DNA from 3 places in the Streptomyces sp. NPDC014894 genome. Region 3 is predicted to be linked to each of the others. Evidence: riboswitches for the same ligand, from Rfam matches in the RefSeq annotation. Region 3 holds a riboswitch; each other region holds the start of a gene.
What was found. A riboswitch is a leader RNA that binds a small molecule or an ion and turns the genes downstream of it on or off. The one in region 3 is predicted to bind thiamine pyrophosphate.
Positions count from the first base shown of each region.

Region 1: linked by a shared signal. The riboswitch ahead of thiC (phosphomethylpyrimidine synthase ThiC) and the one ahead of ACF089_RS01860 (thiamine ABC transporter substrate binding subunit) in region 3 are both predicted to bind thiamine pyrophosphate.
Region 2: linked by a shared signal. The riboswitch ahead of thiO (glycine oxidase ThiO) and the one ahead of ACF089_RS01860 (thiamine ABC transporter substrate binding subunit) in region 3 are both predicted to bind thiamine pyrophosphate.

Region 1 covers NZ_JBIBWD010000007.1:60,371-65,101, reverse strand. The annotation lists gene ACF089_RS18130 (IclR family transcriptional regulator) at 1-59, shown strand, start outside; gene ACF089_RS18125 (SsgA family sporulation/cell division regulator) at 180-620, shown strand; gene ACF089_RS18120 (YibE/F family protein) at 733-2,244, opposite strand; TPP riboswitch at 2,316-2,473, shown strand; gene thiC (phosphomethylpyrimidine synthase ThiC) at 2,466-4,244, shown strand; gene ACF089_RS18110 (hypothetical protein) at 4,426-4,731, opposite strand, start outside.
Region 2 covers NZ_JBIBWD010000005.1:255,357-260,087, forward strand. The annotation lists gene pknB (Stk1 family PASTA domain-containing Ser/Thr kinase) at 1-564, opposite strand, end outside; gene ACF089_RS14785 (thiazole synthase) at 698-1,492, opposite strand; gene thiS (sulfur carrier protein ThiS) at 1,498-1,713, opposite strand; gene thiO (glycine oxidase ThiO) at 1,710-2,987, opposite strand; TPP riboswitch at 2,984-3,097, opposite strand; gene ACF089_RS14800 (hypothetical protein) at 3,182-3,565, shown strand; gene ACF089_RS14805 (NAD(P)/FAD-dependent oxidoreductase) at 3,635-4,731, shown strand, end outside.
Region 3 covers NZ_JBIBWD010000001.1:427,424-432,154, forward strand. The annotation lists gene ACF089_RS01850 (phosphatidate cytidylyltransferase) at 1-1,104, shown strand, start outside; gene rlmN (23S rRNA (adenine(2503)-C(2))-methyltransferase RlmN) at 1,185-2,291, shown strand; TPP riboswitch at 2,419-2,528, shown strand; gene ACF089_RS01860 (thiamine ABC transporter substrate binding subunit) at 2,608-3,711, shown strand; gene ACF089_RS01865 (ABC transporter permease) at 3,873-4,731, shown strand, end outside.

The DNA.
Region 1 (4,731 bases), on a different contig from region 3:
AGTTACGCAACGGAGTGGGCGGCCTGCTGAACACGCTCGCCTTCTCTATCAGTATCTGAAAAATCACTGCTTGTAGTCCTCTAGCGCATACAGCACGATTGCGGCAAGAGGGTCAAGGGGATCATTCCTGGCCGTTTTCGACGGTCATTCAGCAGTCTTCCTTCACTGCGGGGTAAACGATGCGCGAATCGGTGCAGGCCGAGGTCCTGATGAGCTTTCTCGTCTCCGAGGAGCTCTCGTTCCGGATCCCGGTGGAGCTTCGGTACGGGACGGAGGATCCGTACGCCGTGCGGATGACCTTCCATCTGCCCGGAGACGCACCGGTGACCTGGGCCTTCAGTCGCGATCTGCTGCTGGACGGGCTGCTGGGCCCGGCCGGTGAGGGCGATGTCCACATCGCGCCCGCCGGGCCGGAGGAGCCGGCCGATCTCGGCATCCGGCTCCAGGTCGGCGGCGACCGGGCGCTCTTCCTGGTGAGCGCCGCGCCGGTGGTGGCCTTCCTCGATCGCACCGACAGGCTGGTGCCGCTCGGCAAGGAGCGGGCGTACGGCGACTTCGAGGGCGATCTCGACCGGGCGCTCACCGGGATCCTCGTGGAGGCCGAGGAGAACGCGGGCTGATCCTCGGCGCCGGCTCCGGGGGAACGCGGACTGATCCTCGGCGCTGCTCCTGAGGAGAACGGGGCCGGTCCTCGGCGCTGCTCCTGGCGGGAACGAGAGCCGGTCCTCGGCGCTACTTCTTCCGCCGCCGTCCCTTGCCGCCGCCCAGCCCCGGCAGACCGCCGCGCCGCGCCCCCGCGCTCTCCGCGACGACCGGGGCGGCCGTCGCCGGGGCGGCGGCCCGTGCGAAGACCGCGGAGCCGGCGCCGCCGCCCACGGGCGAACTCTGGGGCCGGTCGGCGGAGACGACCAGCGCCGCGAGCGCCGTCGTCACCGGCACTGAGGCGACCAGACCGATCGACCCGATGAGGGTCCGTACGATCTCCGCCGCCACCACCTCGCTGTTGGCGACCGTCCCCACCGCGCTCTGCGCGATCGAGAACAGCAGAAGCAGCGGCAGCGCGGCGCCCGCGTAGGCCAGGACAAGGGTGTTGACCACCGAGGCGATATGGTCCCGGCCGATTCTGATGCCCGCGCGGTACAGCGCTCTCGGCCCCATGTCCGGATTGGCCTGGCGCAGCTCCCACACCGCCGAGGTCTGGGTCACCGTCACATCGTCCAGCACACCGAGCGAACCGATGATCACACCAGCCAGCAGCAGTCCGCTCATGTCGATGTTCGGATAGAGGCCGTGGATCAGACCGGTGTTGTCGTCCGTGTTGCCGGACAGACTCGCCCACCCGATGAAGACCGACCCCAGCAGCCCGATCAGTATCAGCGAGATCAGGGTGCCCAGGACCGCCACCGAGGTGCGCGCGGTCAGTCCGTGGCAGGTGTAGAGCGCGATCAGCATGATGGCGCTCGCCCCGACCACCGCGACGATCAGCGGATTGGAGCCCTGGAGGATCGCGGGCAGGATGAAGAGGGTCAGCACGGCGAACGACGCGGCCAGCGCGATCAGCGCCATCAACCCGCGCATCCGTCCCACCAGCACCACCGCGAGCGCGAAGACGCCGGCCAGCAGGGCCATCGGAAGCGTACGGTCCACATCGATCACCGCGTACTGGAGTTCGCGGGGAGCGTCCGGCGCGTACGCCACCACCACCTCCTGCCCCTGCTTCAACTGCCGTGACGCCTCGGGCTGGACGATCTCGGTGAAGGTGCGGCCCTGGTTCTTCCCGGTGGTGACCTTGATCTCGGCCTTGCCACAGGTTCCCTTGGCCGAGTTGACCGCCTCCCGGCCCTGGGGGGTGGAGGTGTCCCCGGTCGGCGGCACCTGACCGGCGTTCACCTCCTTGCAGTCGACCTGGACGACCCGGGTGACCATCGCCTCCTCGGTCTGCCGGTCGAAGCCCACACCGGTGCGCTCGTGGCCGGGCGCCGAGCCGGGCCAGAGCACCACGAGCCCCACCACCACGGCGGTGGCGAAGGGGATCAGCACCGCCGCGATGACCCGGCGCAGATGCCGGGAGACGGGCGCTGCCGGGCCGTGGCTGTGGCTGTGCGAGTGACCGTGAGCATGCCCGGCCGGCTCGGACGGATACGGCCTCGGCGGCTCCGGCGGCGGGCCCGGCGGGGGCCGGTGCGGACCGGGATCCGGTCGGGGATCGGGATCCTGCTGGGGGTCGGGCGGCGAAGAGGTCACCGACCGATCATCGCAAGAACGGAGGAGGGCCTCTGTTCAGCACGCCAGAAAGGACGCTAGCGTGGTGCCACCTTTGCACACGCGGGAGCTCGGAGCACCGGGCTGAGAGGGCGCTGATCTCCGTACGAGCCGACCGGCCGACGCCGGTGACGGGCCGCGGGAACCGCTGCGTCGACCGCCGAACCTGTTACCGGGTAATGCCGGCGTAGGGAGTAGGTCTCATGACCGTTCAGGATGCACGCACGCCTGCCGTCGACCGGACCGCCGGGGACGGCGAGCGCAAGCCGGGCTGGCACAAGGGATATGTCGAGGGCTCCCGCCCCGATCTCCGGGTGCCAGTCCGTCAGGTGCACCTCACCAATGGCACGGATGTGACGCTGTACGACACGTCCGGCCCTTACACCGATCCCGCCGTCGAGACCGATGTACGGCGGGGGCTGTCGCCGCTGCGGGAGAACTGGATCATCGGCCGGGGCGACACCGAGGAGTACGCGGGCCGTCCGGTCCGCCCGGAGGACGACGGCGTCAAGCACACCTCGCCGCGCGGCGGCCTCAAGAACCTCGACGCGGTCTTCCCCGGCCGCCCGCGCCTGCCCCGCCGGGGCCGCGAGGGCCGGGCGGTGACCCAGCTCGCGTACGCGCGCCGGGGCGAGATCACCCCGGAGATGGAGTACGTGGCCATCCGGGAGAACGTCTCCCCCGAGGTGGTGCGCGAGGAGATCGCGGCGGGCCGGGCCGTACTGCCCGCCAATGTGAACCACCCGGAGATCGAGCCGATGATCATCGGCAAGAAGTTCCTGGTCAAGGTCAACGCCAACATCGGCAACTCCGCGGTCACCTCCTCCATCGAGGAGGAGGTGGAGAAGATGACCTGGGCGACGCGCTGGGGCGCGGACACGGTCATGGACCTGTCGACCGGGCGCAATATCCACACCACCCGCGAGTGGGTGCTGCGCAACTCCCCCGTGCCGATCGGGACCGTCCCGCTCTACCAGGCGCTGGAGAAGGTCGACGGCCGGGCCGAGGAGCTGACCTGGGAGGTCTACAAGGACACCGTGATCGAGCAGGCCGAGCAGGGCGTCGACTACATGACGGTCCACGCGGGGGTGCTGCTGCGGTACGTCCCGCTGACCGCGCGCCGCAAGACCGGCATCGTCTCGCGCGGCGGGTCGATCATGGCCGCGTGGTGTCTCGCGCACCACAAGGAGTCGTTCCTCTACGAGAACTTCGAGGAGCTGTGCGAGATCCTCGCCGCGTACGACGTCACCTACTCGCTCGGCGACGGTCTGCGGCCCGGGTCGATAGCGGACGCCAACGACGAGGCGCAGTTCGCGGAGTTGGAGACGCTCGGGGAACTCAACCGGATCGCCAAGCGTTTTCAGGTACAGACGATGATCGAAGGCCCCGGTCACGTCCCGATGCACAAGATCAAGGAGAACATCGACCTCCAGCAGGAGATCTGCGAGGAGGCCCCCTTCTATACGCTCGGCCCGCTCACCACGGACGTGGCCCCCGCGTATGACCACATCACCTCCGGCATCGGGGCGGCGATGATCGCCTGGTGGGGCACCGCGATGCTCTGCTATGTCACGCCCAAGGAGCACCTGGGCCTGCCCAACCGCGACGATGTGAAGACCGGCGTCATCACCTACAAGATCTCCGCGCACGCGGCCGATCTCGCCAAGGGGCACCCCGGGGCGCAGGAATGGGACGACGCGCTGTCCGACGCGCGGTTCGAGTTCCGGTGGGAGGACCAGTTCAATCTGGCCCTCGACCCGGACACGGCACGGGAGTTCCACGACGAGACGCTGCCGGCCGAGCCGGCGAAGACCGCCCACTTCTGCTCGATGTGCGGTCCGAAGTTCTGCAGCATGAAGATCTCCCAGGACATCAGGAGGAAGCACGGCCAGTCGCAGCAGGAGATCGAGGACGGGATGAGCGAGAAGTCCGCGGAGTTCGCCGCCGCGGGCAACCGGGTGTATCTGCCGATCGCCGAGTGAGACCGGCCGGGGCGCCCGCCCCGAGCCGGGCGGCTGCCCGGGCCCGTGTCGCCGGGTGCTGTGACCCGGGTGAACGGGCGGGCGGTCCGTTCACCGGGGCCCTGTGGCCCCGGAGCGGTGGACGGGCCGGCGGCCCCGGGGCCCGCGGAGCCGTGGGCGGGACGCCGGGCCCGGCCGGCGGTCATCGCTCCGGGCCGGGCCGCGGGCCCCCGAAGTCGGGGCTGGTGAAGGCGGCTCCCCGGTCGGGCGGCGCGCCCCCGGCCGGGTCCGGCCCGGGACCCTCCGGAGCACCCGGCGGGTCCGGGGACGTCGGATCCGCGTCGGGATCCGACAGTGCCGCCCGCAGGAACGGCAGAATGCCCCGCTCCAGCAGGGCGTGGAGCCAGGCATCCTTGGCGCGGTCCACCTCGTCGGGGAATCCCTCGGCCGGCTCCTCGGCGGGGACCTCCGTCGCGGCGTTGCCCAGGGCGGTGCGCAGCAGGGCCGC
Region 2 (4,731 bases), on a different contig from region 3:
GATCTGCTCGGGGGCGAGATAGGAGACCGTGCCCAGCACGGACCCGGAGGTGCTGGTGACCGAGCCGACGGCCCGGACGAGCCCGAAGTCGGCGACCTTGACCCGGCCGTCGTCCCCTATCAGCACGTTCTCCGGCTTGATGTCCCGGTGGACGAAACCGGCCCGGTGCGCCGCGCCCAGCGCCGCGAGCACCGGCTCCAGGATGTCGAGCGCGGCCCTGGGCCGGAGGGCGCCCCGCTCCCGCAGCACGTCCCGCAGGGTGCAGCCGGCCACGTACTCCATCGCCAGATAGACATACGCGCCGTCCGCGCCCTGGTCGAAGAGGCCCACCACATTGGGGTGCGCGAGCCGGGCCACGGACTTCGCCTCGCGGATGAAGCGCTCCACGAAGGAGACGTCGACGGCGAGCGCCGGATGCATCACCTTGAGCGCCAGCTCACGGTCGAGGCGGGTGTCGACGGCCCGGTAGACCGTGGCCATCCCGCCGACGGCGATGCGCTCGTCGACGCGGTAGCGGCCGTCGAGCACCTGCCCGACGAGAGGGTCCTGGAGGGTCGTGTCCACCCGACGATTCTACGAGCCGCCGCCCGCGCCCCCGTCGTGGCGGGCGGGAGCGGCCCGTACTGCAGCCGAGCTGTGACAGCGGGGCACGGGCCCGCACCGTGCGCGGGACGCCCCGGCCCGGCCCCGGCGCGCCTCAGAAGGCCGGGCGCTCCGGATCCAGCGCCGCCATGCCCGTGACCGGGGACGACGCCTCGGCGAAGTGCCGGCGCGGGATACGGCCCGCCCGGTGCGCGAGCCGGCCCGCCTCGACGGCGTACCGCATCGCCTCCGCCATCAGCACCGGCTCCTGCGCCCGGGTGACGGCCGAGGCCAGCATCACCGCCGCGCACCCCAGCTCCATCGCGAACGCGGCGTCGGACGCCGTGCCCGCGCCCGCGTCCAGGATCACCGGCACCCGGGCCCGCTCCACGATCAGCGAGAAATTGTGCGGATTGCGGATCCCGAGCCCCGAGCCGATCGGCGAACCCAGCGGCATGATCGCGGCGCAGCCCACATCCTCCAGCTTCCGGGCCAGCACCGGATCGTCGTTGGTGTACGGCAGCACCGTGAAACCGTCGTCCACCAGCGTCTCCGCCGCGTCCAGCAGCTCGATCGGATCCGGCAGCAGGGTCCGCTCGTCGGCGACGACCTCCAGCTTGACCCAGTCGGTGCCCAGCGCCTCGCGCGCGAGCCGGGCGGTCAGCACGGCCTCGCCCGCGGTGAAACACCCCGCGGTGTTGGGCAGCACCCGGATCCCGAGCCGCTCCAGGACCGACAGCACCGAGCCTCGAACGGTCGGGTCGACCCGGCGCATGGCGACGGTGGTGAGCGCGGTGCCGCTCGCGATCAGGGACCGCTCCAGCAGCTGAAGGCTGGGCGCGCCGCCGGTGCCCATGATCAGCCGGGAGTCGAAGGCGGTGTCGGCGATGACGAACCGGTCGTCGGACATTCCGCTCAGCCTCCCTGGACCGCGGTGAGGACTTCCACCCGGTCGCCGTCGCCGAGCGGGGTGCGGGACCAGCGGCTGCGCGGGACGACCGTCTCGTTGACGGCCGCGGCGACCCCGGTCCGCGCGCCGGTCAGCTCCGCGACCAGGGTGTCCAGGGTGGTTCCCGGACCGAGTTCACGCCGTTCCCCGTTGACGGAGACGGCTACGGGCACAGGGCTCATACGGGCTGCTCCTGAGAGAGGGAAGAGAAGCGGCGGGGGGTGAAAGGACCGGCTTCCTCCGGAAGGACGCCGCAGGTCAGCGCCGTCGCCATCACATCGCCGGTGAGCGGGGCCAGCAGCACCCCGTTGCGGTGGTGCCCGGTGGCCAGCAGCAGCCCCGGCAGATCGGTCGGGCCGAGCAGCGGCGCGTTGTCGGGGGAGCAGGGGCGCAGCCCGGCGCGCGTCTCGGTCAGCGGCAGCTCGGTGATGCCCGGCACCAGCTCATGGGCGTCGCGCAGCAGCTCGTACACCCCGCCGGCGGTGACGGTGGTGTCCCAGCCCATCTCCTCGCTGGTCGCGCCGACCACGAGTTCGCCGCTGCGCCGGGGCACGAGATAGACATGGCTGCCGCGGACCATGGCCCGCACCGTCCGGGAGAGGAACGGGGCGTGCGAGGCGGGCACGGTCAGCCGCACCACCTGGCCCTTCACCGGGCGCACCGGAGGCAGCACCCGGGGCGGCACACCGCCGAGGCGTCCGCTCAGACTGCCCCCGGCGAGCACCACCTGCTCGGCGGCCGCCTCCGTCCCGTCGTCCAGCACGGCCCCGACGGCCCGGTCGCCGGCCACCGACAGCCGCTCGGCCCAGGCGCGACGGAAGCGCACCCCGGCCCGCTCGCAGGCGATGACCAGGGCCGACGCCAGCCGCCGGGGATCGACCTGATGGTCGCCGTCCACGCGCAGACCGCCGCGTACGCCCGGCGCGAGCATCGGCTCCAGCCGGCGGCACTCGCGGCCGCTGAGCCACTGCGACTCCAGCCCGGACCGCAGATGCAGGGCGTGCAGCTCCCGCAGATGGGCGCGGTCGTCGGCGTCGAGGGCGACGGCGAGGGTCCCGCAGGCGCGGTGGCCGATGTCCTGGCCGGACGCCTCCGCCAGTTCGGCGGCGAACGCGGGGTAGCGGCGGGCGGATTCGAGATTGAGGGCGAGCAGCGTCTCCTCGCCGTAGTGCAGTTCGGTGACGGCGGCCAGCATCCCGGCGGCGACCTGCGCGGCCCCGCCGCCCGGCTGCGGATCGACGACCGCGACCCGCAGCCCGCGCTGCGCGGCCCGCCAGGCCGTGACCAGTCCGATGATTCCGCCCCCGATGACGAGGACGTCCTGCGGCGGGTGCTCCGCGCTCCGCGCGCCGGTCTGCCCGGTCTGCCGGGGGCTCCGTGCGCCGAGGGCCGGTGGGCGCTCCGCGTCGAGGGCCGGTGGGTTCTCCGCGCTCCGTGTGCCGGGGACGGACGACATGGGCGGTCAGCTCCTCCCTTCGCCGGCATGACCCGGATCAGGTTCGTACGGTCGGAGGCCGTCCAGCCTCCCTCTCAGCCCGGTGCGTCCGGGCTCCCGCGAGTGCTTTACGGTGGCCACCCTAACCCCAGGGCTCGGTCCGCAGAAAGACGCGGCGGGAGCCGGTCGGACTTCGGCGTGAGGGAGACACGGCAATGGCAAGGTCGCTCGACGGGCTTCTCCTCGCACCGGTCGCGGACCAGGCGCCCGGCCAGGTGGGCACCGGCACCCGCTTCCGCTACCACGAGAGCGAGGGCCGGATCTGGGCCGAGTACGAGGGCGGTGACGTGGTCCGAGGCCATCTGGTGGGCACCCGCGAGGGCGACCGGCTCGACTTCCGCTACGTACAGCTCACCACCGACGGAACGACCTCCTCCGGCCACTGCGTCTCGACCGTGCTCGACCTCCCCGACGGCCGGGTGCGGCTGGAGGAGACCTGGGAGTGGGAGTCCCGGGAGGGCAGCGGGGTCAGCGTGGTGGAGGAGCCGTCCCGGGGCGCGGGCGACGGACCGGTGTCTGACGATATGTCAGTTGCGTAGGGTTGACGCGTGAACGAGCAGCGGAGTGAGCAGCAGCAGGGCCGGAGCGTGGTCGTCGTCGGCGCGGGCATGGCCGGGGTGCAGACCGCCGTCGCCCTGCGGGAACAGGGCTTCACCGGCCCCGTCACCCTGATCGGGGCCGAGCCCCACCAGCCCTACGACAGACCGCCGCTCTCCAAGGCGGTCCTCCTCGGCGCGTCCGAGGGATCGGCCTTCGACGTGGACTTCGAGACCCTCGGCGTCGGTCTGCGGCTCGGCTGCGCGGTGACCGGCCTGCGCGCCGGGGACCATGAACTGGACACCGAGGCCGGACCCGTTCCGTACGACGTCCTCGTCATCGCCACCGGCGCGGAACCCCTCCGGCTGCCCGGCGCCGACGCCGTCCCCGGCGTCCATCTGCTGCGCACTCTCGACGACGCCGCCCGGCTGCGGCCCGTCCTCGCCGAGCGCCACGACATCGTGGTGGTCGGCGCGGGCTGGATCGGCGCGGAGTTCGCCACCGCCGCGCGGGCGGCCGGCTGCGCGGTCACCGTGGTGGAGGCGGCCGACCGGCCCCTCGCCGGCGCGCTCCCCGCCGAGGTCACCGCCCCCATGGCCGGCTGGTACGCCGAGCGGGGCATCGAGCTGATCACCGGTGCGCGGGTCACCGGCGTCGAGCCCGGCGCGGTCCTCGTCGAGACGGGCCCGGGCCCGGCCGGCGACCCGGGCGCGGTCCGCCGGCTCCCGGCGGGAGCCGTGGTCGTCGGCATCGGCGCCCGGCCCGCCACCGGCTGGCTCGCGGGCTCCGGAATCGCCACCGGCCCGGACGGCGCGATCACCGCCGACGAGCGACTGCGCACCTCGCTGCCCGATGTGTACGCCGTCGGCGACTGCGCCTCCTTCCCGTCCGCGCGCTACGGCCGGCGGCTCCTCGTCCACCACTGGGACAACGCCGTCCAGGGCCCCCGCACCGTCGCGGCCGGGGTGCTCGCCGGGGACGGCGGCGAGCCGCCGCGCTACGACCCGGTGCCCTACTTCTGGTCCGAGCAGTTCGGCCGGTTCGTGCAGTACGCGGGCGACCACGCGGACGCCGACACCACCGTCTGGCGGGGCCGGCCCGAGGAGCCGGCCTGGACGGTCCTGTGGCTGCGCGAGGGGGCCCTCGTGGCGGTGCTCGCCGTCGACCG
Region 3 (4,731 bases):
CAGGGCCCCGCCTCGGCGGGTCCCGCATACGATGAGCATGTCGCACAGCAGACTCGGCCCATGCCCATCGTTCCGGACTTTCCCGGCGCAGGTAGAGACGCCGAAGACAGCGACGACCGCGGCGGTCACGGCCGTGACCGCCGCGACCGGGGGCCCGCTCGGCGCGGCGGCCCCCCGGCCCACGACCAGTTCCCGCAGGAGCCCATGGACGAGCCGCCCACGCCGGGGTCCGGTCCGCCGCAGCGCGGACGGGGCAGAGGCGCGGCGAACCGGACCGCCCGCGAGAAGAAGCGCGCCGGGCGGGACCTCCGGGCGGCCATAGGAGTCGGCGTCGGGCTCGGCGCGGTCATCGTCGCCTCGCTCTTCATCGTCCGCGCCGTGTTCGTCGGGGTCATCGTGGTCGCGGTGGTCGTCGGGCTGTGGGAGCTGACCTCCCGGCTCCAGGAGCGCAAGCAGATCAAGGCGCCCCTGGTCCCGCTCGCGCTCGGCGGCGCCGCGATGGTCGTCGCCGGGTATCTGCGCGGCGCGGAGGGCGCCTGGGTGGCCATGGCGCTCACCGCTCTCGCGGTGCTGGTGTGGCGGATGACCGATCCCCCCGAGGGCTATCTCAGGGATGTCACCGCCGGGGTCTTCGCCGCGTTCTACGTGCCGTTCCTGGCCACGTTCGTGGTGCTGATGCTGGCGGCGGACGACGGATCGTGGCGGGTCTTCACCTTCCTGGCGCTCACCGTGGTCAGCGACACCGGCGCGTACGCGGTGGGCTGGCGCTTCGGCAGGCGCAAGCTCGCCCCGCGCATCAGCCCCGGAAAGACCCGCGAGGGACTCTTCGGGGCGATCGGCTTCGCGATGGCTGCGGGCGCGCTCTTCATGGAGTTCCTGATCGACGGCGGACACTGGTGGCAGGGCCTGCTGCTGGGGCTCGCGGTCGCGGCCAGCGCCACCCTCGGCGATCTGGGCGAGTCCATGATCAAGCGCGACCTCGGGATCAAGGACATGGGCACGCTGCTCCCCGGACACGGGGGCATCATGGACCGGCTGGACTCGCTGCTGCCCACCGCTCCGGTGGTCTGGCTGCTGTTGGTGATCTTTGTAGGCAGCGGCTGACCTGCTGTTTCTCTATGAGGGGCTCGTTATCCACAGGGGTGGCGAGCCCCTTGTCGTATCTCTGCGACACTGGAGAGACCATGCCCAAGCCCGGAGAATTGACCTTTGTCGCGCCCCGCGGAGCCAAGAAGCCCCCGCGGCACCTCGCCGACCTCACGCCCGCCGAGCGCAAGGACGCCGTCGCCGCGATCGGCGAGAAGCCGTTCCGCGCCAAGCAGCTCTCACAGCACTACTTCGCGCGGTACGCCCACGACCCGGCCCAGTGGACCGACATCCCGGCCGCCGCGCGGGAGAAGCTGGCCTCCGAGCTGCTTCCCGATCTGATGTCCGTCCTGCGCCATGTCTCGTGCGACGACGACACCACCCGTAAGACGCTGTGGCGGCTGCACGACGGCACCCTCGTCGAGTCCGTGCTGATGCGCTACCCGGACCGGGTCACCATGTGCATCTCCTCGCAGGCCGGCTGCGGGATGAACTGCCCCTTCTGCGCCACCGGACAGGCGGGCCTGGACCGCAATCTGTCCACCGCCGAGATCGTCCACCAGATCGTGGACGGCATGCGCGCCCTGCGCGACGGAGAGGTCCCCGGCGGCCCCGCGCGCCTGTCGAACATCGTCTTCATGGGCATGGGCGAGCCCCTCGCCAACTACAAGCGGGTCGTGGGCGCCATCCGCCGCCTCACCGACCCCGAGCCCGACGGGCTCGGCCTCTCCCAGCGCGGGATCACCGTCTCGACGGTCGGCCTGGTCCCCGCCATGCTGCGCTTCGCCGACGAGGGCTTCAAATGCCGTCTCGCCGTCTCGCTGCACGCCCCGGACGACGAGCTGCGCGACACCCTCGTCCCGGTGAACACCCGCTGGAAGGTCCGCGAGGTCCTGGACGCCGCGTGGGAGTACGCGGAGAAGTCCGGCCGCCGGGTCTCCATCGAGTACGCCCTGATCCGCGACATCAATGACCAGGCCTGGCGCGGCGATCTGCTCGGCCGTCTCCTCAAGGGCAAGCGGGTCCATGTGAATCTGATCCCGCTCAATCCCACGCCCGGGTCCAAGTGGACCGCCTCCCGCCCGGAGGACGAGAAGGCGTTCGTCGAGGCCATCGCCGCCCATGGAGTGCCCGTCACCGTGCGTGACACCCGGGGGCAGGAGATCGACGGGGCGTGCGGCCAGCTCGCCGCCGCCGAGCGCTGAGCCGGATCCCCGCGACGGCGCGACCGGGGCCGGCGGCCTCGGTCCGCGCCCGCCCGGGGGCTGCCGCCCCCGGCGGCCGACCTTGTACCCTGGGGCTCGAACATCCACATGGATGACATCTTCATATTTTTTCCGACAGGGGAGCGCCACAGCGCTGAGAGTGCGGTACCCACAGACCGCAGACCCTCTGAACCTCGCCCAGGTCATTCTGGGTAGGAAGTTCGGTCGTTACTCAAGCTGTTGCGCCCTGCCCGGATTCTCCTTCGAGGACCGGGCGGGGCCGCGTCTCTTCCTGGTCACTCCAGGAGGAATCTCAGTGAGAACCAAGAAGATCACCGTCACCGCGATCGCCGCGGCGCTGGGCGTCACCGCGCTCGCGGCCTGCGGCGGCGGCTCGTCCGACCAGGACTCCGGCACCGGCGGCGCCGGGTCCAAGACCGTGACGCTCGTCAGCCACTCCTCCTTCGCGGCCTCCGACTCCGTGCTGAAGCGGTTCACCGAGGAGACCGGCTACAAGGTCAAGGTCCTCAAGAGCGACGACGCGGGCGCCGCGCTCAACAAGGAGATCCTCACCAAGGGCTCCCCGCAGGGCGACGTCTTCTTCGGCGTCGACAACACCCTGCTCTCCCGCGCCCTCGACAACGGCCTCTTCACCCCGTACGAGGCCAAGGGCCTGGACCAGGTGGTCCCCGAGGTCCAGCTCGACGCGGACAAGCACCGGGTGACGCCGGTGGACACCGGCGACGTCTGCGTCAACTACGACAAGAAGTACTTCGAGGACAAGAAGCTCGCGCCCCCGCAGACCTTCGACGATCTGATCAAGCCCGAGTACAAGAACCTCCTCGTGGTGGAGAACGCCGCCACCTCCTCGCCCGGCCTCGGCTTCCTCCTCGGCACCGTCGCGCGCTACGGCGACGACTCCGGCTCCGGCTGGCAGGACTACTGGAAGAAGCTCAAGGACAACGGCGTGACCGTGGTCGACGGCTGGGACCAGGCCTACAACGAGGAGTTCTCCGGCTCGGCCGGCGGCAAGAAGGCCAAGGCCGACCGGCCCCTGGTCGTCTCCTACGCCTCCAGCCCGCCCGTCGAGGTCCTCTACTCCGACCCGAAGCCGACCGAGGCCCCCACCGGGGTCGCCACCGGCACCTGCTTCCGCCAGATCGAGTTCGCCGGACTGCTGACCGGCGCGAAGAACGAGGCGGGCGGCAAGGCCCTGCTGGACTTCATGGTCTCCAAGACCTTCCAGGAGGACATGCCGCTGAACATGTTCGTCAACCCGGTCGTGAAGGGGGCGAAGCTGCCCGAGCTGTTCACCGAGTTCGGCGCGGTGGTCGACAAGCCGCTGACCGTCGCCCCCGACAAGATCGCCGAGAACCGTGAGCAGTGGGTTCGGTCGTGGTCCTCGCTCGTCGTGAAGTGACCGGGCCCGACAGCGGGCCCGGGGTACGGACCCCGTCGCCGGGTGGGGTCCAGGCCCCGCCCGGCGACGGAGCCCCGCCGGGCGAGGGAGCCCGGACCCGGGCCCCGGCCCCGGCCCGGTTCCGCGCCCGGTTCCGCGCGAACGCCGTGCGGTTCGGTTTGATGGCCGTACCGCTCGCGTTCTTCGCCGTCTTCTTCGCCCACCCCGTCGCCGCCATCGTCGGCCGGGGCCTCCGGGACGGCGGGACCTGGCAGTTCGACCGGATCGCCGAGGTGCTGGGCCGCGCCGACCTCCAGCGCGTCCTCTGGTTCACCACCTGGCAGGCGCTCGCCTCCACCGCGCTCACCCTGCTGATCGCGCTCCCCGGCGCCTATGTCTTCGCCCGCTACGACTTCCCCGGCAAACGGCTGCTCCGGGCAGCGGTCACCGTGCCCTTCGTCCTGCCCACCGTCGTCGTCGGCAGCGCCTTCCTGGCGCTGCTGGGCCGCGGCGGACTCCTGGACGAGATCTGGGGCGTCCGCCTCGACACCAGCGTCTGGGCCATCCTCCTCGCCCATGTCTTCTTCAACTACGCCGTCGTCGTACGGACCGTCGGCGGACTCTGGGCCCAGCTCGACCCCCGCCAGGAGGAGGCCGCCCGGGTCCTGGGCGCCGGCCGGCTCACGGCCTGGCGGCAGATCACCCTCCCGGCGCTCGCCCCCGCCGTGGCCGCCGCCGCCCTGATGGTCTTCCTCTTCACCTTCACCTCCTTCGGCGTCGTCCAGATCCTCGGCGGCCCCACCTTCGCCACCCTGGAGGTGGAGATCTACCGGCAGACCGCGCAACTGCTCGACCTGCGGACCGCCGCCGTGCTGACCCTGGTGCAGTTCGCCGCCGTCGGAGCCGTGCTCGCCGTCCACGCCCGGACCGTACGGCGACGCGAGACCGCGCTGAAACTGGTCGACCCCGCCCACACCTCGCGGCACCCCCGGGGCCCGGCGCAGCGCGCCCTGCTCGGCGCGGTGCTCGCCACGATCGCGC